One region of the Marinagarivorans cellulosilyticus genome, then DNA from elsewhere that is predicted to be linked to it. Evidence: predicted binding sites of a transcription regulator. Region 1 holds the regulator's gene; each other region holds the start of a gene.
What was found. Region 1 encodes sigma-54, which starts transcription at its own class of promoters, with help from an activator protein. Its sites were predicted from a motif close to TGGCACANNNNTTGCNNT; they were not measured.
Positions count from the first base shown of each region.

Region 1 (10,180 bases):
TCGACCAAGAAACCTTACGGCTATTAGAAGGTGCATCCCTTCAGCAAGAAGGGACTAGCTTGTCGGGAACAACGATTGAATACGATGTGCGCAAGTCTGTTGTGAAAGCGGATAGCAACAATAAAGATAGCGGCCGCGTACGCATGGTTATTCCTCCCAAAGCACTGCGCAGCGAACTGCCCGATAGTGAAGTTAACGATCCGAAAAGCAATCAGACCAACCCAGAAAACGCCACGCAAGGCCAGCTAGACGACAAGCGCGAAACGCCAAATATGCCAACCACACCCGACCAAAGCGCAGTAACAGGAATCGATAATGGCCACTCTTGAGGCAAAAAACCTCGCCAAAAGCTATGGCGCCCGAAAAATCGTTTTAGATGTTTCCATGAGTGTAGACACCCACCAAATTGTCGGCTTGCTCGGCCCCAATGGCGCGGGTAAAACAACCTGTTTTTACATGATTGCCGGCATAGTGCGCGCCGACCATGGGCAAGTGTTTATCGATGGTAAAGACGTTAGCCGCAAGCCCATGCACGAGCGCGCAAGATTGGGCTTAGGCTACCTACCACAAGAGGCCTCCGTTTTTAGGAAGCTGACCGTCACCGAAAACCTGCTAGCTATTTTAGAAACCCGCAAAGACCTCAAGCGCAAAGACCGCATTGCAGAAGCCAATAAACTCTTAGAAGAGTTCCATATTACCCACATCAAAGACAGCCTCGGCATGGCCCTGTCCGGTGGAGAGCGCCGCCGCGTTGAAATCGCCCGCTCTTTAGCGGCCGACCCAAAATTTATTTTGCTCGATGAACCTTTTGCCGGAGTAGACCCTATTTCGGTTTCCGACATTAAGCATATTGTTTCGCACCTTCGGGACCGAGGTATAGGCGTGCTAATTACCGATCACAACGTTCGCGAAACACTGGATATTTGCGAACAAGCCTACATCGTAGGTGAAGGCCACATTATTGCTTCCGGGTCGCCGGATACGGTCTTGGAAAACGAGAAAGTCAAGGAAGTCTACCTTGGGCAAGACTTCAAGCTTTAAGTCAATATTCATTAGACGATTTGAGCGCTAGCACGCAACCATTAGATTTTTTCGATATGGCCTAAAGTTTGCTTTTACAGGCCATTGCAGTACATCGCAGGGATGACTACAATCACTTTAAGACGCTCTCAATTTGTGCAGAGCAAAAAACTTGATGGATTTATTCTTCGATGAAGCACTCTTTGCAACTCAAACTCGGCACTCAGCTGACCATGACGCCTCAGTTGCAGCAGGCAATACGCCTATTGCAACTTTCGACTCTCGATCTGCAAAACGAAATTCAAGAAGCTCTTGAAAATAACCCGATGCTAGAAGTCACTGAAGACAGTGGTGCTAGCGATAGCAGCGGCGATGCCGAACGCGCAAGCAATGCGCAATCAGAATTACCCGCCGATAGCGAGACGCCTGTAAAAGCTGCCGAAACAAGTCCAGAAAATACCAATGATGCCAACGAGCCTGCCGCCAGCGACGATTGGAGCGAAAATATCCCCACAGATTTAGCGGTTGATACCAGCTGGGACGACATCTACCAAAGCGGCTCGAGTGGCAGCGGCCTATCGCGCCCCGAAAACGAAGATTTCGATTACGACTCGCGCAACGCCAGCGCCGAAACCTTACAAGACCACCTGATGTGGCAACTAAACCTCACGCCCATGAGCGATACCGACCGCGAGATTGCAACCGCGATTATTGATGCAGTCGAACCTTCTGGCATGCTAAGCCAAACCTTGGACGACATCTTCGAGGGCATGCAGAAAGTCTTCCCCGACCTTGAAGACGACGAAGTCGCCGCCGTATTGCGCCGCGTACAGCAGTTTGACCCACCAGGGGTTGCCAGCCGTAACATTAGCGAATGCCTGTACCTACAACTGTTACAACTACCGGAATCCACCCCCGGCTTTGCCACAGCCAAAGCGCTCGTCGCCGATTACCTGCCGCTACTCGGCAGCCGCGACTTCAAACAATTAATGCGCAAGCTCAAAGTCAAAGAACCCGAGCTTCAAGCCGCTATTGCTTTAATTCAAAGCTTAAACCCCAAACCCGGCGACGCCATCAGCGAATCAAGCACTGAATATGTCGTACCCGATGTATTTGTTACAAAGGCTAATAACCGCTGGCAAGTGCAACTTAACCCAGACATTGCGCCAAAATTAAAAATCAACTCTGATTACGCCTCACTGGTTAAGCGTGCCGATAGCAGCAGCGACAACACCTATTTAAAAGACAACCTACAAGAAGCGCGCTGGTTTTTAAAAAGCCTACAAAGCCGCAACGAAACACTGCTTAAGGTTGCCACTTGTATTGTCGAACGCCAGCAGGGCTTCTTGGAGCATGGTGCCGAAGGCATGAAGCCAATGGTTTTGCATGACGTTGCCGAAATGGTCGAAATGCATGAATCGACAATTTCACGCGTAACAACACAAAAATACATGCACACTCCGCAAGGTATTTTCGAGCTTAAATACTTTTTTTCCAGCCACGTGGCAACCGAATCCGGCGGCGAGTGCTCATCTACAGCCATTCGCGCCATTATTAAAAAATTAGTCGCTGCCGAAAATACCCGAAAACCCTTAAGCGACTCTAAAATTACAGAATTACTGGCCGATCAAGGTATTAAGGTTGCGCGACGAACCATTGCAAAATACCGAGAATCATTACAAATTCCACCCTCGAACGAGCGCAAGCAACTTGTATAATAGTTGGCTTTAAGTGCTATAAGGCTGAGTTATCTATGCCACTAGAGAAAATGCTATCGGCGAACCGTGTACTGTGCGGCACCGAATGTACCAGTAAAAAGCGCGCCCTTGAGGCGCTGGCTGAATTAATATCCAGCAGTGTACCTGCGTTAAAAGCAGATGATTTGTTCCAACAATTAATTACACGAGAAAGGCTTGGCTCGACCGGCATTGGCGAGGGTATTGCCATCCCTCATTGCCGTTTTCCAACCGGTGGCGTTTCTATTTGTGCCGTAATGACGCTCAATAACGCCATTGATTTCGACTCGGTAGATAACACACCGGTTGATTTGATCTTTGCCATGCTAGTCCCAGAGGACGCAGACAACGATCATTTACAAAATTTAGCTGCGCTGGCTGAGGCACTGCAAGGCACCGATTACGCAAAAACATTACGCGGTGCCGGTAGCAATAATGCCCTATACACTGCAGCCGTCGCGCCATTCAAAGAAAGTTAAAAGAACGGCTATAGGGCACCTGAAGGTCATAATTGTACTCTACACTGTGAAGCAAAAAATTAATTGACCAACCGTGGCGCCAGACTATTTTCATGTTTACCATTATTTCACGAGGAGGTTACCATGCAGTTTGTTGTTGTTAGCGGGCGCTCTGGCTCAGGCAAATCAACGGCTTTACAGCTTTTGGAAGATTGCGGCTATACCTGTATCGACAACCTGCCAGTGAGCTTACTACCCGCATTAATCACTCAAATGAAAAGCGTGGATAACGGTAAATTGTTTTTAGCCGTAGGTATTGATGCCCGCAATATTGGTGGAGATTTAAGCCGATACCCAAGCATTATCCAGGCCTGCCAGCTCGAGGCCTCACAATTTACCACCATCTTCCTAGACGCCAGCAATACCGTATTACTTAAACGCTTTAGCGAAACACGACGCAAACACCCGCTCTCTAACGACAAAACAGGCCTGCAGCAGGCTATCGATAGCGAGCGCGCCATTCTAGAACCCGTCGCCGCACTTGCCGATATTACGCTAGATACCAGCACTCTAACCTTGCACGAATTGCGCAGTGTGATTCGCAAAAAAGTGGTTGGCGAAGACAGTAAAAGTGCCGCTTTAAGCTTTGAATCTTTTGGTTTTAAATACGGCATGCCAGTAGATGCAGACTTTGTTTTTGATGTGCGCTGTTTGCCTAATCCATTTTGGAAACCCGAGCTTAGAGGTTTTACCGGCCTAGAAGAGCCCGTACAGACCTTCTTATCAGAACAGCCCGAGGTTATGGCAATGGCAGATGATATTGCTGCATATTTATCAAAGTGGCTGCCCTCTTTTCAGGCCAATAACCGAAGCTACCTTACTGTTGCCATTGGCTGTACCGGTGGCATGCACCGCTCAGTATTTTTGGCAGAACACCTGACGAAAGTGTTTAAAAATACCTATGGCAATGTACAAGTGCGTCACCGTCAATTAGCAGGACAAGCGCAACCCATAGCGCATTTAGTGGCCAAACAATGAGCGAACAAACAACAACGATTTGCAACAAGCTAGGCCTACACGCAAGAGCAGCCAGCAAACTAGCCAATACAGCCAATCAATTCAGTAGCAAAGTTACCGTTAGCTGCAATGGCAAAGCGATTGATGCCAAAAGCATTATGTCGCTTATGCTTTTGGCGGCTTGTAAAGGAACCGACATTACCATAACTGCCGAAGGTAGCGATGCTGACCTCGCTGTAGCCTCTGTAGTAGAGCTTATTAACAACCGCTTTGATGAGGACGAATAAAAAACTCGCTTTACGCCAATCAATATCAGCAATTAATAATAGCCGTGCCTACAAAGGCGCGCCGAATCGTCTACCTTTGCGTAGCCACGTCGTGACCATCGAGCTGTAGTCAATGCCAAAGAGCAATAGCCACTCAAGTACCGAAAAACATTTCGGCCATATTCACAATCTACTGCAAAGCGGCACGCTAAAACAGGTTAAGCATTCGCTGCGCGTGCTAACGCCTGTGCAACTAGCGCGCGTTATCGAATCCTCCCCGCCGCATACACGCAGCGTGATATGGGAGCTTATTGGTAAAAGCGCACGCACCGAACTAATCGAAGAGCTGCCAGAAGATATTCAATCGTTTTACCTGGCGCAAATGAATACCGAGGATCTCGTTGAGTTAACAGAAACTCTCGAAACCGATGACATCGTTGATATTCTACAAAACTTGCCAGACCAAATTACTCAGCAAGTTTTAGAAGCCATGAGCGATCAAGATCGCGAGCGCGTAACAGCGGTTTTGGCCTACCCAGAAAATACCGCCGGCGGCTTAACAAATACCGATACCATCACCGTCCGGCCAAAATTTACACTCGATGTTGTACTGCGCTACCTGCGCCGGCACAACGAATTGCCACCATCAACAGACAGCCTGATTGTCGTCAATAAAAAAGATATGTATCTCGGGTTATTACCGCTGGCAACACTGCTTACAAAACCCGGTGATACCACTGTGCGCGAAGTGATGGTAACCGATGCAAACCCTATATCAGCCGATTTAGACGAAAGCGATGTCGCGAAATTATTTGAACAAAACGACTGGGTATCAGCCCCTGTTGTTGACGAGCAAGGCAAACTTATTGGCCGAATCACAATCGATGACGTAGTCGACGTAATTCGTGAAACAGCCGATCACTCATTTATGGGTGCCGCAGGTCTTGATGAAGAAGAAGACACGTTCGCGACCACAGCAAGAACAACCCCCCGCCGAGCATTGTGGCTTGGCATAAACCTTATAACCGCTCTACTCGCCTCAAGCGTCATTAATTTATTCCAAGACACCATTGATAAGGTCGTCGCGCTTGCAGTACTCATGCCCATCGTAGCTAGCATGGGCGGCGTTGCCGGTTCGCAAACTTTAACCGTCGTGATTCGCGGCATGGCATTAGGCCATATTAGCCGCAATAACTTAGGCTGGCTGATGAGCAGGGAAGTGCGCGTTGGCATTATCAACGGTCTATTATGGGCTTTAGTCATGGCAGGTATTGCCGGTTTATGGTTTGGCGATTGGCGGATCTCGTTTATTATTGCCGCCGCGATGATTATTAACCTTATTACCGCAGCACTGGCAGGCGCACTACTCCCAATTGGCCTAAAGGCCATGCGCATAGACCCAGCCTTAGCCGGCGGCGTTACACTAACAACCATTACCGATGTGGTAGGCTTTTTTGCATTCTTAGGTTTAGCTACCTATTTTTATGCTTAATGCGCGCACACGTTTTTAATATTGGCACCAAAGAATAGGTTTGAGTTATGCAAGATAAACCCGAGCACGATACTGATTATGACGATGAAATCGTCAGTAAAACGGCGATTAAAAAAGAGTGTCTTGCGTTACAAGACCTTGGTGAAGCACTCACCGAATTGAAAGATGATTTGCTCGCAAGAATACCGCTAGAAGAAACCCTCTACGATGCCATCATAGAAACACGCAACATTCGAAAAAATGGCGCCAAAAAGCGCCACATGCAATTTATTGGAAAGTTAATGCGCGCCGCCGACCACGAAGCGATTCAGGCTGCCTACCAAGAAATAGAAGACGAGCAACAAGGTGACGCAAGACGACTACACATTGTAGAGGGCTGGCGCGATCGCCTTCTGGACAGCAACGACACCAGTGCCCTCTCCGACTTTTATAACGAATTTCCATTTGCAGACCGCCAGCAAATTAGGCAAGTGTGTAAAAATGCGCAAACAGAAAAACTAAACAACAAACCGCCAACCAATGCGCGTAAGTTGTTTAAATTATTGCGGGAAACTTTGCGCCAAGCCACTTAATCTGGATCTAATCCCAGCTCGAAATAGCGGTTCGCGTTATGAAAGCAAACGTTAGCAATTAAACCACTCAGAAGCGCCCAATCATTGGGGGCTTCGCCTGCGACTACCCAGCCGCCGACCATTTCACATAAAATACGCCGAAAATATTCATGCCGCGTGTAGGATAAAAAACTGCGGCTATCCGTTAGCATGCCCACAAAGTGGCTCAACATTCCCAGCTGGGATAGCTGCATTAACTGCCGCTGCATGCCATCTTTTTGATCGTTAAACCACCAGCCAGAACCAAATTGTACCTTACTGGCAATATTTACTCCTTGAAAATTACCCGCCATAGTCGCTAACACTTCGTTATCGCTCGGGTTAATACAATACAAAATTGTTTTAGGTAATTCGCCGGTGGCTTCCATTGCATTTAGCAAGCCAGCCAAAGGGGCTGCTAAAGGGCTATCACCAATTGAATCAAACCCACTATTGGGACCAATTCGATTTAACATGCGGGTATTATTATCGCGTTGCGCCCCCATATGAAGCTGCATAACCCAATTGCGCTTGGCATACTGCTGCCCCAAAAAAATATTAACGGCAGTAAAAAATTGCGCAATGTCTAATTCACTAACAGCTTCATTGTTTAAGCGTTTCGCCAATATGATATCTAACGCCGCTTCATTTACAGGCTCGGCAAAACGCAGTATTTCAATACCGTGATCCGCTATTGTACAACCGTGCTCCGCAAAGTAATCCAAACGCTGAGTGAGGGCATCTAACAAATGGTGAAACCGAGTAATAACAGTATTCGTCGCCTCCCCCAAACTTGTCATATATTCAGCAAACCCATCCAACTCTATTTTATACGCTCGGTCAGGGCGAAAACTTGGCAGTACTTTTACCCCAAAAGGGTTTGCCGTAATATGTTTATGGTGCTGCAAGTCGTGAATAGGGTCGTCTGTTGTACCCACCATTTTAACCTGCATCTGCTGCATAATGCCTTGCGCCGAGAACCCCGGTTGGGAAAGCATTTCTTGTGTGAGCGTCCATATTTTATCAGCTGTATTTCGGCCAAATACGGTATCGCAAATGCCAAATGGGCGACGCAGCTCTAAATGCGTCCACGTATAAAGTGGATTACCCAAACACTGAGGAACCACAGCAGCCCATGCATCGTATTTTTCGCGCTCACTGGCCGCCCCAGTAATCAAACGCTCCTCTACCCCAGCGGCTCTTAAAGCTCGCCATTTGTAATGATCACCTTCCAACCAAATTTGAGCCATATTGTCATAGCGGCGATCTTGTGCAATTTCGCTCGGGGGTAAATGACAGTGGTAATCGATAATAGGCAAACCTGCCGCTACCTCGTGGTATAAACGGCGCGACACATCATTCGTTAATAAGAAGTGATCACCAAAGAAAGTCGTCATACATTCCTCACAATATCAAAGCTGCCTTTATTCAAAGTCACTTTAAATATTTATACGTTAAAATCTATACTTGAAAAAATTGGGGCTTCGTTAGCTAATGCGAAAAAGTTGAACGCACATCACGATGCAACAAAGTGATAAAGTGAACGATACTTTTAACCACATCAGGAAAGGCAGCCAAGTCAAATTTAGCTAATGCCGGCTGTTGTAAAAATGCTATAACGCCGGCCATGGAATTAGCTTGCACCGCCAACGGAACTAGAGTTTCAGCAAGTGGGTCGTCTACGGTATAGCCATCTTGAGCTAAGCTATTTTGTAAATACACAATCCAAGCTGCCAACCCCAATGCTGTTATTTTGGGGTGCGTGCCGCGCCGCAAATTGACACAAGCGCCCTGCAACCACCGTTGCGGTATTTTTTGAGAGCCATCCATAGCAATTTGACGAGTCTGATGCTGCAAACTACTGTTTGAAAAGCGCACCAATAGAGCTTCTGCATAAGTACTAAGGTTCACATCCGCTGGCATATTTAACGTAGGCGCAGCCTCTTCGAGCATGTAGGCTTTTATTAATTTCACTAAAGCATCGTCGGTCATGCAATCCGCGACCGTTTGGTAACCCGCTAAACACCCTAAGTAAGCAATTAACGAATGGCTGCCATTCAACATGCGCAGTTTCATTTCTTCCCAAGGTGCTACATCGTCAACAAAATTCGCCCCGACTAGTGAAAAATCTGGCCGTCCTTTACTAAAGGTATCTTCAATAACCCACTGCGAAAAGCTTTCGCAAGCAATAGGAACTTGATCATATGGCTGTATCCAAGGCGCTTTTGCTTGCACTAACAAGTTATTAATTTGAATAATAGATTCTTCCGTCGCTGCAGGCACAATCCTATCAACCATCGTTGAAGGAAAAGCAACCGTTGCTTCGACCCACTTCGAAAACTGACTATCCCATTTAGCCGCCAACTGAACAACAGCACTTCGTGTTGATTGGCCATTGTGAGGCATATTGTCGCAGCTAAGAATAGTGAATGGCGGTAGATGCCTATCGTAATAATAACGCAAGCTTGCGACTAAAATTCCAATAGCCGTTTTAGGTGTATTTGGGTTAGCAATATCATGCTGTATTTCTTCAGCGTCCAATTTCAGCAACTGTTGTGACGCATCAAAAAAATACCCCTTCTCTGTAACCGTTAAACTTACAATGCTTACAGCTGGGCTTTTTAATCGTTCCAACAGGGCTTGTACATGCCCAGAGCCGGCATACAGTACTTCACATATGCTACTCACTTGGCGCAATACAATACTACCATCGGCGTCATGCTCGGCCACGGTATAACTCTGCTGGCGATTTAATTGCTCAACGATTTCCGCATTAGAGCGGATATTTGCAGCGCACATGCCATAGGAAGCCTGCCCCGCATTAAGTAGTTTTTCCAAATACACAGCAAAATGCGCACGCACAAACGCACCTAAACCAATATGTACAATGCCTGCCGGCAATTCAGCGGCTGCATATTGTGTAGCGCTTAAGCACAAATCATTTTCATTAATCATTAAAAACTACCCTTTAGGGTACCTCTAAAAATAGTAATTTTTGTGTGAGGGCAAGGAAGCACCGCCCGGAGAGCCGCAGTTTACGTGGTGTAAATGAGGACTTGAGGACGGAGCTGACGCCGCTATCGCGGAAAAAGTGCATTTTTAGAGATGCCCTTTAGCAAACACTGCATAACCATAACTACCAATGCCACAAAGTACCATCTTCTAAGCGGTTAACAGGCAAACACTTGCGTTGATAGGGGTATTTAGCGGCAAGCTTCTCATCAATATCAACGCCATGCCCTGGACTTTCGCCAGGCGTAAAATAGCCTTTATCAAAAGTATAGGCATGGGGAAATACCTCTTCGGTTACCTCCGCATGCGCCATATGTTCTTGAATACCAAAATTGGGGACCCAATAATCAAAATGCAGCGCCGCTCCCATGCACACAGGTGATAAATCCGTCGCGCCGTGGCACCCTGTACGTACATGGTAAAGCGAAGCGAAATCGGCGATGCGCCGCAAATGGGTAATACCGCCAGCATGAACCACTGTCGAACGAATATAATCAATCAATTGATTTTGTATTAATTCACGGCAATCATGAATACTGCTAAAAACCTCACCGACTGCGATGGGTGTTGTTGTATGTTGGCGAATTAA
Region 1 covers NZ_AP023086.1:2,337,214-2,347,393, reverse strand. Annotated here, with positions in the region: gene lptA (lipopolysaccharide transport periplasmic protein LptA) at 1-329, shown strand, start outside; gene lptB (LPS export ABC transporter ATP-binding protein) at 316-1,041, shown strand; gene MARGE09_RS09235 (RNA polymerase factor sigma-54) at 1,212-2,738, shown strand; gene MARGE09_RS09230 (PTS sugar transporter subunit IIA) at 2,774-3,235, shown strand; gene rapZ (RNase adapter RapZ) at 3,359-4,252, shown strand; gene MARGE09_RS09220 (HPr family phosphocarrier protein) at 4,249-4,518, shown strand; gene mgtE (magnesium transporter) at 4,631-5,989, shown strand; gene yjgA (ribosome biogenesis factor YjgA) at 6,037-6,561, shown strand; gene uxaC (glucuronate isomerase) at 6,558-7,976, opposite strand; gene MARGE09_RS09200 (mannitol dehydrogenase family protein) at 8,071-9,534, opposite strand; gene manD (D-mannonate dehydratase ManD) at 9,716-10,180, opposite strand, start outside.

Region 2 (10,180 bases), 210 kb from region 1:
GGAATACGAAAGAACGGTATTTGAATATAAAGATGCTGGGCGTGCCTTGGGAACAGTGCAAGCGAGAGATTCTACTGTTTCGGCGGGCATTGGTTGGAATACTTGGGATAAATTTGAGGTGACGCTTAGCGCTTTATATCGCCGAGGCGTTTTTGATGTGCCCGATTATTTGGATGAATATGCCACGGTAAAAGATATTCATGTCGATCAGCGCGGCGGAATATTAGAAGTTAATTTTGATAGTTTGGATAACGCTAGTTTTCCTTCTAGGGGTTGGAATTTAAAAGCCATATTGTCTCGCACCCGAGATGAAGTGTTGAACTTATCCAACTACTCCAATTTTATTGATGCCCAATACAATGGCGTTTTGTCGTATCAGCGGCATAGTATTAGAGGCCTGTTGCGTTACCAAAGCACCTTGAATCACGATGCCTTATCGCTGTTAGGCAGCGCGAGCCTCGGAGGTTTTTTGAACTTATCGGGTAACCCATCTAATTTTATATCGGGGCAGCACGTACGTTTTGCCAGCGGCGTGTATACCTATCAGCTGGCTGAAAACGATTTTGGTGCGATTGATTTTCCCTTGTATTTGGGGTTCTCTGTAGAAGCTGGTAATGCTTGGTATGCTAAATCGAACGTAGATTATTCTGATTTAATTCACAGTAGCAGCTTGTTTTTAGGGTGGGATACCCCTATAGGTCCAGCGTATTTAGCCTACGGTAGATCGGATACCGGTGGTAAAAGTTTGTATGTTTTCCTAGGGGTAACCTTTTAGTCTGCCGGCGTTTTAGGTGCGCCTTGTTTAAAGCGCTTAGACCAAGGAAAAGCAGTTATCCCATGTAGTATCACACTTAACATAATGGCAATGGTGGCTGTATTAATAATGGTTTCACTGTACGTTATGTCGCTTTGCATTAACATAATAATAAAGACAATGCTGGCTAGCCCGCGTGGCCCAAACCAGCCGACGAAAAGTTTTTTCTCGGTTGATAGCTGGCTGCCAGTAAGGCTAATAAATACCGGTAGCATGCGAATAACAGTTAAGCTTAGTGCGGCATAAAACAGCTGCTGCCATGTGATATCTTTAATGATGTTCATCATCAGCGTGCCAAAGAGTAACCATGTTAATAACGAGAAAATTTCCCCGTTAATTTCTGATTCTTCGAACTCGTCATTGTAGGCACCATGCAGCTTGTCGCCAAACAACAGTCCGCCACAAAAAGCTGCAATAAAACCACTGCCGCCTATGTATTGAGCTAAGCCAAAAGTCATTACCGCAAGGGATATGGTTGGCACAATAATCCAGCGCTTAGAAATCCAATGAGCTTTTACCGCGTGCCGGCACAAAATCCAGCCGGCGGCTGCAGCACAGACTCCGGTGAGAATGCCGATGCCGATCTCTTTAACAAGTGTGGTTAATAAAAACTGACCTAAGGATTGCTCGGCCGCTTGGCCTTGCGCTAAAGCTAAAAAAACCAATAAAAAAGGCACGCATATGCCATCGTTAAGACCGCTTTCGGCATTAAGCCCTCGGCGTATTTCTTGTGGTACGGCTTTGTTTTTTATGACCGCTAAACCCAAGGCGGCATCGGTCGGAGCAAGAATAATACTGAGCAGTGCAGCATGCACCCACGTGAATTCGGGGAATATGGCAGCAGCTAACACTGCCCCAAGTATTATGGTTAATGGCAACCCTATAAGCAATGTGCGGGTGGGTACAAGCGGGTGCTTTTCCAAAGGTTTTAAACCTATGCTTGCGGCGTCGTTAAACAATACAACAGCGAGCGTGAGCTCGGCCAATATTTTAATGGTATCAATATTGGCGCTAAACGAAAAAACGCCCAGCATATTAGGGCCAAAAAAATAGCCAATAGCCATAAAAATCAAAGGCCCACTGACCCACGAACGCTCGATTAAGCCTGCTATACAGCCAAAAATTACAGTGCAACCAGCAATTAATGCTATGTCTAAATACATGTGTTATTTCGCAGTGGTTGTTTTATTGTGGGCGAAATGGCCGTTAGCCAAGAAGTGCTTTACTTGGATAATAACCTCATTGTTTTTCATCATAAATGGGTGGGTTGTGTGAATAATGATATGGTCTTCCATGCCATTTAGTTTGGTGCGTTCCACGGCAACTTTGCCGTCGTCGGCAGCTGGAATTATTGCCGATAAAATAAAATTGATGGTGCGATCACCGGCAATAATGCCAACCTCGGCATCGACTTGCCCAAGCGCTAACGGAAGGCTGTTGGCCTGAGTGCCCAGCTGTTGGCCGGCAGGGCCATTTAACCATTCAAAACCTGGCCAATCACCTAGCGCATCGATGACTTCACTCCCTTGATTGGGTGGCCCTAGCATGACAATTCGGCCCAGTTGTTCTATTGGGTGCTGGGTTAAATAGTGGCGCACTAATATGCCACCCATAGAATGCGTAACAAAATTTACCGTATTGCCCTCGCATTTCTCGAGCGCTGGCGCAATGGCGATAGCCGATAGCGCCTCTACTGTGTGTTCTCTTGAGGGGTAGTCAACATTGATGACAGTGTAATTTTGCGCAAGGGCGGCTTCCATTTTGGCCATAGAGTTGCTGCTGCGTGCTAAACCGTGCAAAAGAATGACACACTGCGCGTGAGCTGTGCTCATAACCCCAGCAGAGAATAGAAGTGCAAGTATGCTAGCTTTGTATTTGTGCATATCGGGTTGCTGCTTGCTAGGTATTTATGTGGGTGGCTTAAAGATAATCTAGCGGGAAAGATATGGCCAGCGACAAGAGCAGTTTAACTATATGTTAGTGTCCAATAGTGGTGCGCGATGGTTTGTAAAAATCAATATTGCGCCATATTGGTGCTGTTTGGGCGCAGCAAAGCCTTATAGCATCGGAGTTTATGGCTGGTACAAATCTTGACTAACAAGGGCTTAACTTTTGCAAACCGGACTTTTATGACAGCGCAACATTTACCGATTACTCGCTGCTGGCAGGCTAGTTTAGCCTTGGAATTCGCACTTAGGGGCGATACCACACGCATAGTGGGCAACAGCCATTTCGGCCCCTTGCGCGTACTAAAGCCCTTTTACCCCGAGCCTACATGTTGCCATACCTATTTAATCCACCCACCAGGGGGGCTTGTATTAGGGGATGAGTTACAGATTGAGGCGAAGGTACAAAGTGGTGCACACGCTTTAATTACAACGCCATCGGCTGGTAAAGTTTACGGTGTGGATAACGCCACAGAAAAACAACAGCAAATGGTTAAGTTAGCTGTTGCAGAGCAAGCCTGCTTGGAATGGCTACCGCAGGAAACGATAGTATTTGGCGGCGCGAATACATTATTGCAAACGCAAGCGCACCTGAATGGTGACAGCGCCAAGCTGGCGTTGTGGGATATTGTATGCTTTGGCCGCCCAGCGAATGATTTAACCTTTGATACTGGCCAGTGTATTCAATCCATCCACATTTACCGCAATGGTATCCCTTTGTTAATCGAGCGCAACGTTGTTGATGGTGGTAGCGCGCTGCAAAAAGGGCATTGGGGGTTAGATGGCGCTAATAGTATGGGTACTTTTGTGTTAACGGTTACCACCGTGCGAGAGCAACGCGAACAGTGGATTAGCAAATTGCAGCAACGCTTTAATGGCCGCTGGGGGATAACGCAAAAAGGTGAGCTATGCATTGTGCGTTATTTAGGGGATTCGGCCTGTGAATGTCGCTTGGGTTTCGAATTTTTATGGCATGGGTTACGCGCAGAGTTAAATGGCAAAGCGGCGGTTTCGCCACGTATTTGGGCGACTTAATCATTAATATATTATTGCGCACATTAATTTTACACATTTAAAAAACTAGAGGCCTCCGATGGAGCTTACGCCACGAGAAAAAGATAAATTATTGCTATTTAGTGCAGCCCAGTTAGCCGAGCGACGCAAGGCGAGGGGGTTAAAGCTAAATTACCCAGAAGCGGTTGCGTTAATCAGTTTCGAAATAATGGAAGGCGCCCGCGACGGTAAAACGGTTGCGCAATTAATGGCTTTTGGGCGGACTTTATTAACCGTAGACGATGTTATGGAAGGTGTAGAACATATGGTGCACGAGGTGCAAGTCGAAGCAACTTTCCCTGATGGTACAAAACTTGTCACCGTCCATAACCCTATTGTGTAGCGCCACCTGCGCGGAGCGAATAAATGATTCCTGGTGAATATCAAATTGCCGACGGGGAAATCCCGTTAAATGAAGGCCGTGATGTAATTACATTGTCGGTTGCAAATACTGGCGACCGCCCTGTACAGGTGGGTAGCCATTACCACTTCTTTGAGGCTAACCCTGCATTGATTTTTGACCGAGAAAAAGCAAAGGGTTATCGCTTAAATATTGCTGCAGGTACTGCTGTGCGATTTGAGCCGGGCCAAGACCGAAGCATCGAGCTAGTCGCTTTAGCGGGGCGCCGTAAAGTGTATGGCTTTCGTGGCGATATTATGGGGGACTTATCATGAGTGATAAAAAAACCTCTTCACAAACGATGAATAAGCGCGCCTATGCTGAAATGTTCGGCCCCACAGTAGGCGATAAAGTGCGTTTAGCGGATACCGAATTGTGGATACAGGTTGAAAAAGACCACACGATTTACGGGGAGGAGGTAAAGTTTGGTGGCGGTAAGGTAATTCGCGATGGTATGGGCCAAAGCCAAGCAAGCTGCCACGATACGCCCGACACAGTAATTACTAATGCGCTAATTCTAGATTACTGGGGAATTGTCAAAGCCGATATTGCCATTAAGGCGGGCCGCATTGCGGCGATAGGTAAAGCGGGAAACCCAGATATTCAGCCTGGTATTACGATTGAAGTTGGGCCGGGTACCGAGGTTATTGCAGGCGAGGGCCATATTGTGACCGCTGGCGGTATTGATGCCCATATTCACTTTATTTGCCCGCAGCAAATAGAAGAGGCGCTGGTCAGTGGTATTACTACGATGATTGGTGGCGGCACAGGCCCTGCAACTGGCACAAATGCGACAACCTGCACACCAGGACCTTGGCACATTGGCAAAATGCTGCAAGCGGCCGAATCGTTTCCAATGAATTTAGGCTTTTTAGGTAAAGGTAATGCCAGTTTGCCAGAGGCGTTAGAAGAGCAAGCCAAAGCCGGTGTTATTGGCCTTAAGCTGCACGAAGATTGGGGCACCACGCCAGCATCAATTGATTGTTGTTTAGGTGTTGCAGAGAAATATGATTTACAGGTGGCGATTCATACCGACACATTAAATGAATCCGGCTTTGTTGAAGATACTATTGCCGCATTTAAAGGCCGTACTATTCACACCTATCATACGGAAGGCGCTGGCGGCGGCCACGCTCCGGATATTATTAAAGCGTGCGGTTTAGACAATGTATTACCATCGTCCACTAACCCTACACGGCCCTACACGATTAATACCGTTGATGAACATTTAGACATGTTAATGGTGTGCCACCATCTCGATCCGAGTATTCCTGAAGATGTAGCTTTTGCCGATTCTCGCATTCGAAAAGAAACCATTGCCGCCGAAGATATTTTGCACGACCTTGGCGCATTTTCGATGATTTCTTCAGACTCTCAAGCAATGGGCCGCGTTGGCGAGGTGGTAACGCGCACATGGCAAACTGCGCATAAAATGCGCGTGCAGCGCGGTGCACTACCCGAAGATATGGTTGATGGCAAAGATGCGGGCCACGATAACTTCCGTGCAAAACGTTACATTGCTAAATACACCATCAACCCTGCTATTGCCCATGGCATAAGCCATGAAGTTGGCTCTATTGAGGTAGGTAAACTTGCAGATTTAGTATTATGGAAGCCGGCTTTTTTTGGTACTAAGCCCTCGTTGATTCTTAAGGGCGGCGCTATTGCGATGGCTCCAATGGGTGACCCCAATGCTTCAATTCCGACTCCGCAGCCAGTGCATTATCGCCCGATGTTTGGCGCTTATGGTAAAGCATGTGTTCAAACCTCGGTGACCTTTGTGTCGCAGGCGGGTATTGATGCGGGTATTGCAGAAACATTTGGCTTAGAGCGGCCCCTTAGTGCAGTTAAAAATTGTCGCAGTGTTAAAAAGGCCGATATGGTACTGAATAATTATCAGCCGGTGATGGAAGTTGACCCTCAAACCTATGAGGTGAAAGCTGATGGTCAAACCTTAACCTGTGAGCCGGCCGAAGTTTTGCCGATGGCGCAGCGGTATTATTTATTTTAGCTCGCCAGCCATGACCTCTTTTAAAAATTAAGTTTGTTAGGATATTTATGTTAGAAGCACATTCGCTTATTACTGGGCAGACGCCAGCGGCAACACTCACACTGGAGCTAACCTTTGACGACAGGCAAAAAAGCCGACATCGTAGCCAAACGGTATGCGGGCAGGCGTTGGGTTGGTTTATTGAGCGTGGCCATGTACTAAAAGATGGCGATTTACTCCAGTGCACTACCGGTGAGGTAGCCGTGGTTGTTGCGGCGCCCGAAAGCGTGAGCACGGTTTATGCAAAAACTTCTTTGGAGCTAACGCGCGCGGCTTACCACCTCGGGAACCGCCATGTGCCATTACAAATTACAGATGCTTTTTTGCGTTATCAGCACGATCACGTATTAGACGATATGGTGCGCGGTTTGGGTTTAAATGTAGAGTGCGAAAAAGCGGCTTTTCAGCCTGAACCGGGCGCTTACGCCGGCGGGCATTCAGCAGGTCACGGCCACAGTCATTCGCATGACCATTAAATTACAATCGGCGGAGCCTGTGACGCACTGCTCTCAGTCGTTGTTGCATTTACTGCATTTATCTAGCCCAGCATTGCCGGTAGGGGCTTACGCTTATTCGCAAGGGCTAGAGTACGCGATTGATCACGGTAAATTAACAACGGTTGATAGCGTGGCAGATTGGCTGCGCGGTGTTTTATTACACGGGCTTGGCAGTTTAGATTTACCCGTTCTAATACGCTGTTATCAAGCGTGGGGCGAAAAAAACTATACCACGGTTAATCACTGGAACTATTTTTTGCGAGCTTGCCGCGAAACCAGCGAATTGCTGCTAGAGGATGAACAGCTCGGCATGGCACTAAGCCGGTTATTAGCTGATTTAGATTTTCCGAGTGACGCCATTAACGCCCTCAAAGAAAAGCCCAGTTTTGCGGTGATGTTTGCACTGGCTGGCAACCACTGGAAAATACCTATCGGCGATTTATTACAGAGTTTTGCCTATAGCTGGCTAGAAAACCAAGTTGCCGCAGCGACTAAAATAGTACCGCTGGGGCAAACCGCGGCGCAAAAATTATTAATTCAATTGCTGCCGGCCATTCCCTTGGCGATAGCGGCAGCGCAAGACGCAACCGATGACAACCTAGGTGCCAGCTTGCCGGGTCAAGTGTTGGCGTCGACATTACACGAATACCAATATTCACGACTATTTCGATCTTAAGGATTCCGTATGAGTAATATTCAACCGAACAAACCGGCTTTACGGTTAGGTATAGGCGGCCCAGTGGGCTCTGGTAAAACAGCACTGGTCAAAACCTTATGTGCCGAATTAAAAAGCCGTTATAACATCGCCGTGATTACTAATGATATTTATACCCGTGAAGATGCCGAGTTTTTATTGCGTCACGAAGCGCTAGAGCAGGATCGTATTATTGGTGTTGAAACGGGTGGCTGCCCGCATACGGCTATTCGTGAAGACGCATCGATGAATTTGTCTGCGGTAGCAGAACTCAATGACCGCTTTGAAGGGTTGGACATCATTTTAATTGAAAGTGGTGGCGATAACTTAGCGGCAACTTTTAGCCCTGAGTTATCCGATTTAACACTCTATGTTATTGACGTTTCGGCGGGCGATAAAATACCCCGTAAGGGCGGGCCGGGCATTACCAAATCGGATCTGCTTATTATTAACAAGATTGATCTGGCACCGCTAGTGGGTGCTGATTTATCGGTTATGGATCGCGATGCTAAGAAAATGCGTGGCGATAAGCCTTTCGTATTCAGTAATTTAAAAGACGGCACCGGTGTTGCGGATATTGTGTCATTTATAGAAACGCAGGGCATGCTTAGCCCTAAAAAACAGTAGTCAACGGGGAATCATATGAAAATTCAGAAAATTGTAATGACGGCTGCACTTTTAGGGCTTTCAGCCCCTGCATTGGCGCATGGCGCAAGTAGTACGGGTGGCTTTTGGCAGGGTATTCTTCATCCGTTAACAGGGCTAGACCATTTGGTGGCGGTGATTTGCCTTGGTGCATGGCTGTCTACCCTATCGCGCCGTGTGGCGCTTAAAAGTGTTTTGGCTGTGGTGGCGTTATTTTTCACGAGTATTGTGTTGGCGGGGACGATTGATGGCGCTCAGCTAAAACTCGTAGAAGTATCTGTTTTAGCCTCGGTGGTGGTTATTGGTGTATTGATGTTTGCTAGAACCCAGTTAGGGGCGCTAACGCCTATTGTTGCGGCCGTGCTTTTTGTTGTTCACGGCTTAGCACATAGTACGGAAGTGGTGGGGGGCCTTTATAGCTTTGCTGGCGGTGCAAGTTTGTCGGTGGCGGGATTGGCGTTGGTGTCGTATTTTTTTGCGAAGTCCGTTGCGTTTTTTTGCACCAAATGGGCATAGGGGGTAGCCAAAAAAATTCTTTTGAGGTTGATTGCTACGCTTAGAAAAGCGGTAAAAAGTAGGAGGCATTCTATTTTTTACCGCTTTTTTGCCATTTTATCTGATGTTTCCCTTCTTTTTTAGTTGTTATTGCTGGCACTAACTACCAAAACGCCTCGATGCGGCTTCTGCACTATTTTGTTTCTTACGCTGCACTCATTCTATTTTTTGCACCCAAGTGGGGCTATTTTTGGTTTTTCCGTCTATTTCCTGCTGTTTAAAATAAATCCACCATTAAGTGCCTTAGCCGCTATTCAGCGGCTTTCACGCCCGTATTAGAAAAAAATTAGGCCAATACATGAGCTTGGCATTATTTCTGCTCTTACAGGTCATCCTGATTTGCTGAAGCGTGTTTTCAGTAGGATTTAATTAATCGTATAAAACAAGAATATTAACACTGCTATTTTGGAGAAAACGATGAAGCATTCTTTCAAGAGTATTATTAAAAAGACGAGCATGGCTATATCAATAGCAACGCTTACGACAGGGGCAATGGTGGTTCAAGCTGCAGATACCATTAAGGTCGGTGTTCTTCACTCTTTGTCTGGCACTATGGCTATCAGTGAAACAACACTAAAAGATACTGTGTTAATGATGGTTGAAGAGCAAAATAAAAAAGGCGGGCTACTGGGTAAAAAACTTGAAGCAGTAGTAGTTGATCCAGCCTCTAACTGGCCTTTATTTGCAGAAAAGACGAAGCAATTACTTGAAAAAGATAAGGTCGATGTGATTTTTGGTTGCTGGACATCGGTTTCTCGTAAGTCGGTATTGCCCGTTATCGAGGAGCTAAATGGCTTGCTGTTTTACCCCGTACAGTACGAAGGCGAAGAGTCTTCTAAAAACGTATTTTACACCGGTGCGGCACCTAACCAGCAGGCGATCCCTTCGGTTGATTACTTAATGAATGAAGAAGGCGTAGAGCGTTGGGTATTAGAAGGTACCGATTATGTTTACCCACGTACAACCAATAAAATTTTGGAGCAATACTTAATTAGTAAAGGTGTTAAAAAAGCCGATATCTCTATCAACTACACACCTTTTGGCCACAGCGATTGGCAAACACGTGTTGCAGACATTAAGAAGTTTGGCTCGGCAGGTAAAAAGACAGCTGTTGTTTCTACTGTAAACGGTGATGCGAATGTACCGTTTTATAAAGAGTTGGCCAATGCTGGCGTTACGGCTGAAGATATCCCCGTTGTGGCTTTCTCGGTGGGTGAGGAAGAACTTTCAGGTTTTGATACCAAGCCATTGGTTGGGCACTTGGCGGCGTGGAACTACTTTATGAGCGCTGAAAGTGAAGCCAATGATGCATTTATTGCCAAGTGGCACAAATACATCAAAGACAAAAAGCGTGTAACTAACGACCCAATGGAAGCCACGTATATTGGTTTTGAAATGTGGGCAAAAGCGGTAGAAAAAGCCGGTACTGCTGAAGTAGATGCCGTGCGCGAAGCTATGTATGGCATTACTGTACCTAACTTAACCGGCGGCATTGCGGTTATGAATACCAATCACCACTTAACTAA
Region 2 covers NZ_AP023086.1:2,131,879-2,142,058, forward strand. Annotated here, with positions in the region: gene MARGE09_RS08310 (patatin-like phospholipase family protein) at 1-775, shown strand, start outside; gene MARGE09_RS08315 (cation:proton antiporter) at 772-1,977, opposite strand; gene MARGE09_RS08320 (alpha/beta fold hydrolase) at 1,981-2,646, opposite strand; gene MARGE09_RS08325 (urease accessory protein UreD) at 2,944-3,795, shown strand; gene ureA (urease subunit gamma) at 3,854-4,156, shown strand; gene MARGE09_RS08335 (urease subunit beta) at 4,180-4,488, shown strand; gene ureC (urease subunit alpha) at 4,515-6,224, shown strand; gene ureE (urease accessory protein UreE) at 6,272-6,739, shown strand; gene MARGE09_RS08350 (urease accessory protein UreF) at 6,729-7,436, shown strand; gene ureG (urease accessory protein UreG) at 7,446-8,081, shown strand; gene MARGE09_RS08360 (HupE/UreJ family protein) at 8,097-8,615, shown strand; gene urtA (urea ABC transporter substrate-binding protein) at 9,072-10,180, shown strand, end outside.
Region 2: a site for sigma-54 is predicted at 2,894-2,911, ahead of MARGE09_RS08325 (urease accessory protein UreD). Genes of this name have one in related genera too.

Region 3 (10,180 bases), 1.9 Mb from region 1:
GCATCTGGCGCACTGCGCCACAAGAAGAACGATAGCCGAGCCGCTATCTCGTGTGACGATAAAGGCACTACGCCCGACGGTAGGTGTTGGTCTGTACCAAATTCCAAGTGATATAGGAAATAGGGCGAGGACAATACCGCTTGCAGCATAGTAGCCAACGCGGTTTCAAAGCCACCAGCGGAGTCTTGGAAGATCGCCAGCAAGCGTGCTCTGTCGTCGGAGGTTAACGGGCGGCGGTAGGCGCGGCTGACGACATTATCGATAATGTCGTTAACGCAATTAACGTCTTCAGAGGTGCACGGTGCCCAACGGTTTAGATTGGCCGCCGCAGATTGCGCTACAGTGGCGCCAACTTCCATATACTGGTCGGTTTGTAAGCCAGAGATAGGCACTTCAACATTGATATTGAAGTTGCCCAGCTTGCCGTCTTTGCCGAAGTTGCCGGTATAGTCGTTGGTGTCGTTGAACAGCTGTGAAACTAAGTTTTGATACTCAACACGCGTCAAGCGACGTAGGCCGCCAAAGGCTGCATCTTCGCCTTGCTCGCAAGCGGCAATATCGCCCGCAAGCGGGACTTGTTCAACGGGAGCCTCTTCGGGAATCCCGTTAAAGCCCGCGAAGTTATCGAGGATGTAATTAGCGACATCGATGCTGCACTGACCTTTACACCAAGACGCCTTGGTAGCCGGCATGGCGATATCGATAAAGCTTGCTAAATTGTCGAGTGAAGAGCAAGCGCGGCATTCAGATGCGGTAAGCGCGCCGCCGGTGATAGCAGCCTCGCCTTTTTCATTGCCGTGACAGCCAAGGCATTGCTGACGATAAATATCGCCACCATTGGGTTCACGATAGACGACAATAGCGGAAATTTTGGGGTTGTCGAGGGTTCCTGTCAGCTCGATTGTTAATGTACCATCGCTGACCTCAACACCATGGTATTGGATGTCATGTGCGGCTAAAGGGCCGACTTGGGCTACCAGATCTAAGCCCGTAGTTACGGCTGTGCCCTCAAGTGCGATGTCAAAAGCACGAGCGCCGGCGGTATCGTGGAAGACTTCCGCAAATTTAAGCGTGATATCGTAGATGCCATTGGCCATGGGAATTTCGTAAAGTAAATTGCCCGCGTTCCATCGCTCCGATTGATAAAGCGCATCATTGTCTGTGAGATCAATTGCGCCTTCCGTTGAATAGGTATTGCCTTCACTGAAATAGGCATCGGCCGCGTAGCGAATGCCATCTGTGCCGGTGATTTCCTCGCCGCCGGCATTAATCGCCAGCGCGACGACGGGGTCGAATTCGAATTCTTGGGGCTGCTCTACAACCGATTGAGAACTCGCAGTGCTTGAAGATTGGAGGCTGGAAGTAGAGCTGATGGGGTTCGAGTTGCTGGAGCTCGTTATTTCATCCTTGTTTGAATCCGCTCCGCCGCATGCAGCAAGAACAGACGCAAAGACCACCGTTAGTGACAGTTTTTGGAAACGAAACATAGGTTAGCCTATTGTTTGATCAGTGAATTATTGTTATTGAGTATTACTCGTGTGGTTAAAGTGCTTGCTAGTGCGTTAAGAGGCCCTTGCTTGCACTGAACGCTTTTCACCGCGCCGAAATCGAATGCCTTTCAATTAACCGTCTGAATCCGAGTTCGTGAATCATGGTAGAGCAGATACTGCTTGGTATTTATGATGGTATTCACGGTTTTACCCGGATTATTATTTTTTTTTATCTTTACTGCCTATATTTTTCTTTTTTTGGCCAAAATTTGTGTTTTTAGAGGCTTTTTATTGGGTTCTAATTATTGGGGGTATAGGACCTGTTGAACCGACGTATTCCTGAAAGCGGGATAAAAAATGATTCGTCACTAAATAAGGCGATTACACATTTTTATTACGCGCTATGCACACCAAGGCAATCCGGATCTTGTTGACTCCCATCCGCTTGACTCTCAATTGCGCTTTCTAGGATTAAGGCGACTTTTCATTTAGGAACACATCTTGCGATAGCCTGAACATTACGTATTTTTCGTCAAAGTTTGGGCGGTTTTTGATGTCGATTTCTCTGTTTCAACACCTGCGGCAAGTGCCGCAGACGATGACGCGCGATAAGGCAATGCGCGGTGCTAGGGCTATGTGGCACGGCAATTTGTCTGTGCCTATCCTGCTGCTCATGCTGCTTGGCATGATGACAATGCCGTTGCCGCCTTTTTTATTGGATGCATTTTTCTCGTTCAATATTGCGCTTTCTATCGTGGTGTTGCTGGTGAGCGTGTATACACTAAAACCTACCGATTTCGCCATTTTCCCGACGATTCTGCTAGTAGCGACTTTATTACGGTTGGCGTTGAATGTGGCCTCTACGCGCGTGGTTTTGTTGGAAGGGCATCAAGGTGGCGCAGCCGCCGGTAAAGTGATTCAAGCCTTTGGCGAGGTGGTTATTGGCGGTAACTTTGCCGTTGGTTTGGTGGTGTTTATTATCCTTGTGATTATCAACTTTGTGGTTGTTACCAAAGGTGCAGGGCGTATTTCTGAAGTAAGCGCGCGCTTTACCTTGGATGCCATGCCGGGTAAACAAATGGCGATTGATGCCGATTTGAATGCCGGGTTAATCGACCAAGACGAAGCCCGAATTCGCCGGGCCGAGGTTTCGCAAGAGGCCGACTTTTATGGCTCTATGGATGGTGCCAGTAAGTTTGTACGCGGCGATTCCGTAGCCGGTATTTTGATTCTTATTATCAACATTATTGGTGGTTTAATTGTAGGGATGGCGCAGCATTCGCTGGAGTTTTCGGATGCGCTAGAAAAATATGTATTGTTAACCATTGGTGATGGTTTGGTGGCGCAAGTGCCGTCTTTGCTGTTATCGACCGCCGCGGCAATTATGGTCACCCGTGTGAATAGCTCTGAGGATATGGGCAACCAGGTGACCGGGCAGATGTTTGCCTCGCCTAAAGCGTTGGGTATAGCGGCGTTTATTTTGGCCATTATGGGGTCCATCCCGGGCATGCCGCATGTGGCGTTTTTAGGTTTAGCGGCTATTTGTGGCTCGTTAGCGTATTACATTCACTTTAAGCGTGATGTGGCCGAGCTAGTGGACGAAACCGACGATCGAGGAATGGGCGCTAGAACCATTAATGGCGAACCAGCACCATTAATGCCTAGTGGCGGTGGTGGCAGTGCGCCGGCCTTAGAGCATCAGCAAGCCACCGACGAGCCGGTAGAAGTCAGTTGGGACGATGTAACACCGGTTGATATTTTAGGCTTGGAAGTGGGCTATCGCTTAATCCCATTGGTGGACAAAAACCAGCGCGGTGAATTATTGGGCCGTATTAAAGGCGTACGCAAAAAGCTCTCGCAAGACGTAGGCTTTTTGATTCCACCGGTGCATATTCGCGACAACTTAGACTTACTGCCTAATGCTTACCGCATTACCTTAATGGGGGTAGAGGTAGGGGCCGGCGAAGTGTTTGCCGACAAGTTTATGGCGATTAACCCCGGTGAAGTATTTGGCCCGGTGAATGGCACGCCAGCAAAAGACCCTGCCTTTGGTTTAGATGCCATATGGATTGACGATAGCCAAAAAGACCAAGCGCAAACCCTCGGTTATACGGTAGTTGATACAGCCACCGTTGTGGCAACGCATTTAAACCAGCTAGTGCAAAAGCATACCCACGAGCTAATGGGCCATGAAGATGTGCAGAAGTGGCTCGATTTATTAGCCGAGCAATCGCCAAAATTAGTAGAAGAGTTAGTCCCTAACACGCTTACCGTTAACCAGTTACTTAAGGTGCTGCAAAATTTATTGCGCGAGCAAGTGAGCATTCGCGATAAGCGCTCCATCGTAGAAGCGCTAGCCGCACACGGCGATAAAAACGCCGATATTGCGGCATTAACGGGCCATGCGCGCGTTGCACTTTCGCGGCAAATTGTGCAAAACATTATCGGTAACGAGCCCACATTAAATGTTATTACCCTAGATGCCTCGCTGGAACACTTGTTGCTACAGTCACTGCAACAAGCACAAAAAGTTGGCGCGGACCCTTCAAACTTTATCGAACCGCAATTAGCCGAAAGGCTTAATCAGTCGTTAATTGAAGCGTCCAATAAGTTAGAAGCTGCCGGTGTAGCGCAAATATTATTAGTAGCTGCACCTATTCGCTCGATGCTGGTGAAATTTACCCGCTTCAGCCTGCCAGAGCTTCATGTGCTGGGGTACAACGAAATACCCGATAACAAAGAGATTTCGATTCAAGCCAGTGTGGGCGGCGAACTGCAAAATGGGTAAAGCCCAAGGATAAGCACCCGCACAATAGGATTACAGCTTTAAGCCGAGTAGGTGGAGGTAGGTTATGACAACAAAGCGATTTATGGCGAGTGATATGAGCCGCGCATTAAAAAAAGTGCGCGAAGAGCTTGGCCCAGATGCCATTATATTGTCGAGCAAGCGCGCTGAAAAAGGCGTAGAAATTATTGCTACCTTGGACGATACACCACCATCACCGGCTAAAGCGGCCAAAAAGCGTTTTGCCGCATCGTTTGATGATGAGCTGGATCAACCGCTCGCCAGCGATACCGAGTGGGAAGAGCACCACAATGCACAGCGTGTGGCCTCGAATACTCGCGTTGCGGCGCTGGCTAGCGAGGCGCCAGCGGAACCTAATTACAATGCCGAGCCCAGCCCGCAAAAAGCGCGTTTTAGCGAATCGACATCGGCCAATGCCGAGCGCTTAGCCAGCGAAATACAAGCTGCGCACGAACGCATGCTAGCGGCAAAAGGGCAGGCTGCATCGGCTATTTCTATTACCGATGACGAATACGACGTACCGCTTAAGGCCAAAGCGCCAGCGCAAAAACATACCGAGCCGGCGCCAGAAATGTCACAAAACCGACAAGTAGCCAGCTTTGCTCAGCAGGTGAAAGCACGTGGCCTTGACGACGAACATAGTGCCGAACAAAACAAACAATTACACAGCTTGTACGACGAAATTGCAGAAATGCGCATGTTGTTGGAAGAGCAAATATGGCAAAAACAATACGCTCCGCGTGCAGAACCCAGCCCTTTAACGGGCCGCGCACGTCAGTTGGCAACGCAGTTAGAGCAACTGGGTTTATCGCAAGGTTTAATTAAAGATTTATTAGTTTGCGCCAATGATGAGGAGCGCTTGCCAAATTGCTGGCGCAAGGCGTTGGCGATGCTGGCGCGCAAGCTACCGGTCGACCCGCACGACCCTATAGAGCAAGGCGGCACGTTTGCTTTTGTTGGCCCAACCGGCGTGGGGAAAACAACAACAGTGGCCAAATTAGCCGCGCGTTATGTGTTAAATCACGGTCGCGGCAAAGTTGCCATAGTCACAACCGATACCTACCGAGTGGGCGCACACGATCAGCTCAAAGCCTTAGGGCGCATTTTACAAGTGCCTGTTCGTTCTATTGAGGGCGAGCATCAGTTGAACGCGGTGTTATCGAGCCTTAAGCAATACGAACTTGTGTTGGTCGATACCGCAGGCTTTCGCCAAGGCGACCCAAAACAAATTGAGCAAGAATCGTTACTAGATGTCTGCCCCGGCGTGCAGCGGGTATTGGTATTGGCTGCCAATAGCCAGCAGCAAATATTAAAAGCCTCTTTACATGCTTACGGCAATAGCCCTTTGCGCGGCTGTATTTTTACCAAATTAGATGAATGCGCCAGCTTGGGCGAAGCCTTTGGCGCCGTCTGTAGCCATGAAGTGCCAATGCTATATACCGCAGCAGGGCAAGAAATCCCCGATGATATTCACGTGGTTTCATCCAGCGATTTAGTCGCGCAAGCGGTTAAGCTAGCGCGCCAATACGAAAACAGCGCACAGGCGTTGTCGGCCACCTGATGTACGGCGATGCAAGTCTTTAAGCAGCCTCTATACTTGATGAGGCACGTTGTTTTTTTGTTAAGTCGGCCAGTCAAAAACATGGCCGTAATTGTTCTTAAACCAAGTCCCGCAAGGGCTGGCAAAGATATAAACATAGAAGGATGTCGAGTTCATGAGTAATCATCCCGTAAAAGTGATCGCCGTAACTGGTGGCAAAGGTGGCGTAGGTAAAACCAATTTATCGGTGAACTTAGGCGTCGCTTTAGCCGAAATGCGCAGGCGAGTGGTTCTCATGGATGCTGACTTGGGCTTGGCCAACGTCGATTTATTATTAGGTTTAAATGCGCAATTTAATTTGTCTGATGTGCTCAGTGGTAAGCGCAGCTTACAGCAGGTTATGTTGCACGGGCCAAGCGGCTTGAAGGTAATTCCCGCGTCGTCCGGTGTGCAGCAAATGGCATCGTTATCGCCTGCTGAACACGCGGGTATTATTCATGCCTTTAGTGAAATCGCCGATCAAATGGATGTGTTAATTGTCGATACCGCTGCGGGTATTTCCGATACTGTTATTAGCTTTGTACGCGCCGCGCAAGAAGTTGTGGTTGTTGTTTGCGACGAGCCCTCGTCCATTACCGATGCCTACGCCCTAATGAAGGTTTTAAATAAAGATCACGGCGTGACGCGTTTCAGAGTCATTGCCAATATGTGCCGCACAGTAGCAGAAGGGCAGCGCTTATTTGGCAAACTTAACGGTGTGTGCGAACGCTTTCTTGATGCCTCGATTCAATATATTGGCGCCATTCCATTTGATGAGAATTTACGCAAGGCGGTGCAGGCACGTAAACCTGTTTTAGAATTTGCACCGCGCACAAAAGCATCGCAAGCGATACGCGTTGTTGCGCAAAAGTTGGACCAGCTGCCGGTGCAACGCAATGCCAAAGGGCATTTAGAATTCTTCTTCGAGCGCTTGCTGTCGGTGAGCGGCCAGAATTGATGGTTGGCCAGTGAATTCAGGGGCCGCTATGTATTCGCCTGCGCAAGTTAAGCGCGATATAAATGTAGAAGACTACGCCTATCTTGTGAAGCGTATCGCTTACCACATGGTGGCGCGTATGCCGGCATCCGTACAAGTGGATGATTTAATTCAAGCGGGCATGGTTGGCTTGCTGGAAGCGGCGCAAAAATTCCAAGATGATAAAGGCGCAGGCTTTGAAACCTACGCGGGTATTCGTATTCGCGGAGCCATTGTTGACGAAATGCGACGTGGTGATTGGGCGCCGCGCTCGGTACATCGCAATTCCCGGCGCATTAACGAAGCCATTGCTAAAATAGAGGCCCAAACCGGTTCCGATGCTACGGATATACAAGTGGCGGATGAACTCGAAGTGACCCTCGATGAATATCACAGCATGGCGCAAGATTGCGCCAGCACTAAGCTCTTTAGTTACGAAGACACCTTTGACGAAGAAGGCGACGAATTACTCACCTCAGAAGATTCTAGACAACACCAAAACCCCGCCGATACAGCTCAAAAGCAAGCCATGAAGGTAGCGCTAACCCAAGTAATATCGGGTTTAAAAGAGCGTGAGCAAATGGTGCTTAGCCTGTATTACGAACAAGAGCTAAACCTAAAAGAAATTGGCGAAGTGCTGGGTGTTAGCGAATCGCGCGTTAGCCAAATATTAAGCCAAACGGCTATGCGCATTCGTTCGCGCATGACTGGCTGGCAGCGTTAGCCCTTCTTTTTAGCAGGTCAATATCGCTGTTTTCTCGCGCTTCTAGTGCTTTATTCGCGCTACCTTTGCGGCCCGCCAGACGGCATTCACAGGGGTGTTTTGTACGACTTTTATTTCCCCTCGACTAAATTACAACGAAAACTGGCTAGCTGCAGTTGACGAGCTAGACTTATGGTTACTTAACACGGATTTCTCGCTTTTAGTTATTGTTAACTGGATGTTTGTGGTGGCAATAGTTAGAAGCTCCAACCGTTAATTCAAACTCAGGGTATTCCGTTTGCGGAGGTTGCATTGGACAAGAATATGAAAATCCTAATCGTTGATGATTTTTCAACAATGCGTAGGATTATTAAAAATCTTCTTAGGGACTTAGGCTTCACCAATACGCAGGAAGCGGACGATGGAGCAACGGCGTTGCCAATGCTAAAAAGTGGCGATTTTGATTTTCTCGTCACGGATTGGAATATGCCGGGCATGACGGGTATCGAGCTGCTAAAGCAGGTGCGCGCCGACGAGCGGTTGGTGACCTTACCGGTATTAATGGTAACGGCCGAAGCTAAACGCGATCAAATTATTGAAGCTGCACAAGCTGGCGTAAATGGCTATGTCGTTAAGCCGTTTACCGCGCAAGTGCTCAAAGAAAAAATCGATAAAATCTTTGAACGCGTGGGCTAATCCGCAGGGTTAGCATCTATTGCTTGTAAGGCGTAAATTATGGACCCAACAGATAACTGGCATCACAACGAACGCTTTCTCGGTGAATTAAAAGACCGGTCTGCGATGCTTGTTGAGCAGCTACAAAAAAATGATTACGAAGAAGCCTCTGCGGTTATTCGTTCCATTATGGATTCCCGGGATGAACATTTGTTTAACTCGGTTGGCCAGTTAACACGTGCATTGCACAGCGCGATTGTTAATTTTAATGTCGACTCCGAAACAAATGGCGCAGCTACTAATGCTGAAGTGGCAGATAGTGAAATCCGCGATGCTTCAGACCGCTTGCATTACGTTATAAATATGACGCAGGACGCTGCCGAAAAAACCATGGACCGGGTAGAAACAGCGGCACCCATCGCTCTTAATTTAGGCCGAGAAGCCAAAACCCTAAAAGACGAATGGGATAAGTTGCGACGTAGAGAAGTTAGCAAAGAAGAGTTTGCCGAACTTTATTCGCGCATCGATGGCTTTTTATTGCAAATGACATTGGGCGCAGACGAGCTTAATGAAAACTTACAAGCCATTATATTGGAGCAAGGTTTTCAAGATCTAACCGGTCAAGTTTTGAAAAAAGTTATTGGCCTTGTTACTGATGTTGAAAATGAATTGGTTAACCTAATGCGCATAGCCGGTAAGGTTGAGGCCGTAACGGGCATATCTCGAGATACAGACCCAGTGGCTGCCAAAAAAGCCAATCTCCCGTGTGAAGCAGAAGGGCCGCAAATCCACGCCGATACGCGTGACGATGTGGTTAATGGTCAGGATGATGTTGATGACCTGCTATCGAGTTTAGGATTTTAAGGAGCATTTATGTCATTTGGTGAAGATGAAGAGATACTCCAGGACTTTCTTGTCGAGGCGGGTGAAATTCTTGATCAATTATCGGAGCAACTCGTCGAGTTAGAACAGCGCCCTGATGATAAAGATCTGCTCAATGCTATTTTCCGAGGTTTTCATACCGTTAAAGGCGGAGCTGGCTTTTTACAGTTAAATAACATGGTGACATGCTGCCATGTAACCGAAAACCTGTTTGATATTTTGCGCAACGGCAAGCGTCCTGTAACGTCTGAATTAATGGATGTCGTTCTACAGGCGCTTGATACCGTCAATTCGCAGTTTGATGATGTTCAGCACCGCAGGCCACCACAAGACCCTTCACCGGAATTAGTCAGTCATTTAGAGCGCCTTGTTTCGTGTGAAGATTTAAATGCGCCAGCAGCACAAGAAAGCGCCGCGCCACCAGCAGAGCCAGAGCCTGCCGCCGCAGCACCTAGTGAAGAAGGCTTGAATTTATCGGACGATGAATATCAAGAATACATAGATGCCATTGCCGATGGGCCTGCAGAAAAACCATCTAGCGATAATACTCAACCACCAGAGGCGGCACCTACAAGTGCGCCAGCGAGTGCCAGTAGTGACGAAATATCTGAAGATGAATTTGAAAATCTATTAGATCAATTACATGGTAAGGGCGGTGGCCCAGGCGCTGCACCTAAAGCTCCAGCCAGTGAGGCTCCTGCGCCAACCCCAGCTGCAACAACCAGTGAACCTGCTGCAGCTAGCAATGCGGACGAAATATCTGAGCACGAATTTGAAGCGCTATTGGATCAGTTGCACGGTTCGGGTAAGGGGCCTTCGGTAGCACCGGCTGCCCCAGCCGCTAAAGCGCCAGCGGCGCCTGCAGCAAGCGCAAGCGAAGGTAACGGCGATTTAATTACCGACAGTGAATTTGAAGACTTGCTGGATCAATTACACGGTTCTGGCAAAGGCCCTACTGTAAACGGGGCAAAAACGACGAAAGCTGAAGCGTCTGAAAAACCCGCAGAACCAGCAGCACCTGCCGCTAGCACGCCGCCGGCTCCTGCGCCAACACCAGCGCCTGCATCAA
Region 3 covers NZ_AP023086.1:4,268,818-4,278,997, reverse strand. Annotated here, with positions in the region: gene MARGE09_RS17585 (malectin domain-containing carbohydrate-binding protein) at 1-1,487, opposite strand, end outside; gene flhA (flagellar biosynthesis protein FlhA) at 2,044-4,278, shown strand; gene flhF (flagellar biosynthesis GTPase FlhF) at 4,343-5,857, shown strand; gene MARGE09_RS17570 (MinD/ParA family protein) at 6,012-6,833, shown strand; gene MARGE09_RS17565 (RNA polymerase sigma factor FliA) at 6,862-7,575, shown strand; gene cheY (chemotaxis response regulator CheY) at 7,867-8,250, shown strand; gene MARGE09_RS17555 (protein phosphatase CheZ) at 8,290-9,093, shown strand; gene MARGE09_RS17550 (chemotaxis protein CheA) at 9,103-10,180, shown strand, end outside.
Region 3: a site for sigma-54 is predicted at 1,981-1,998, ahead of flhA (flagellar biosynthesis protein FlhA). Genes of this name have one in related genera too.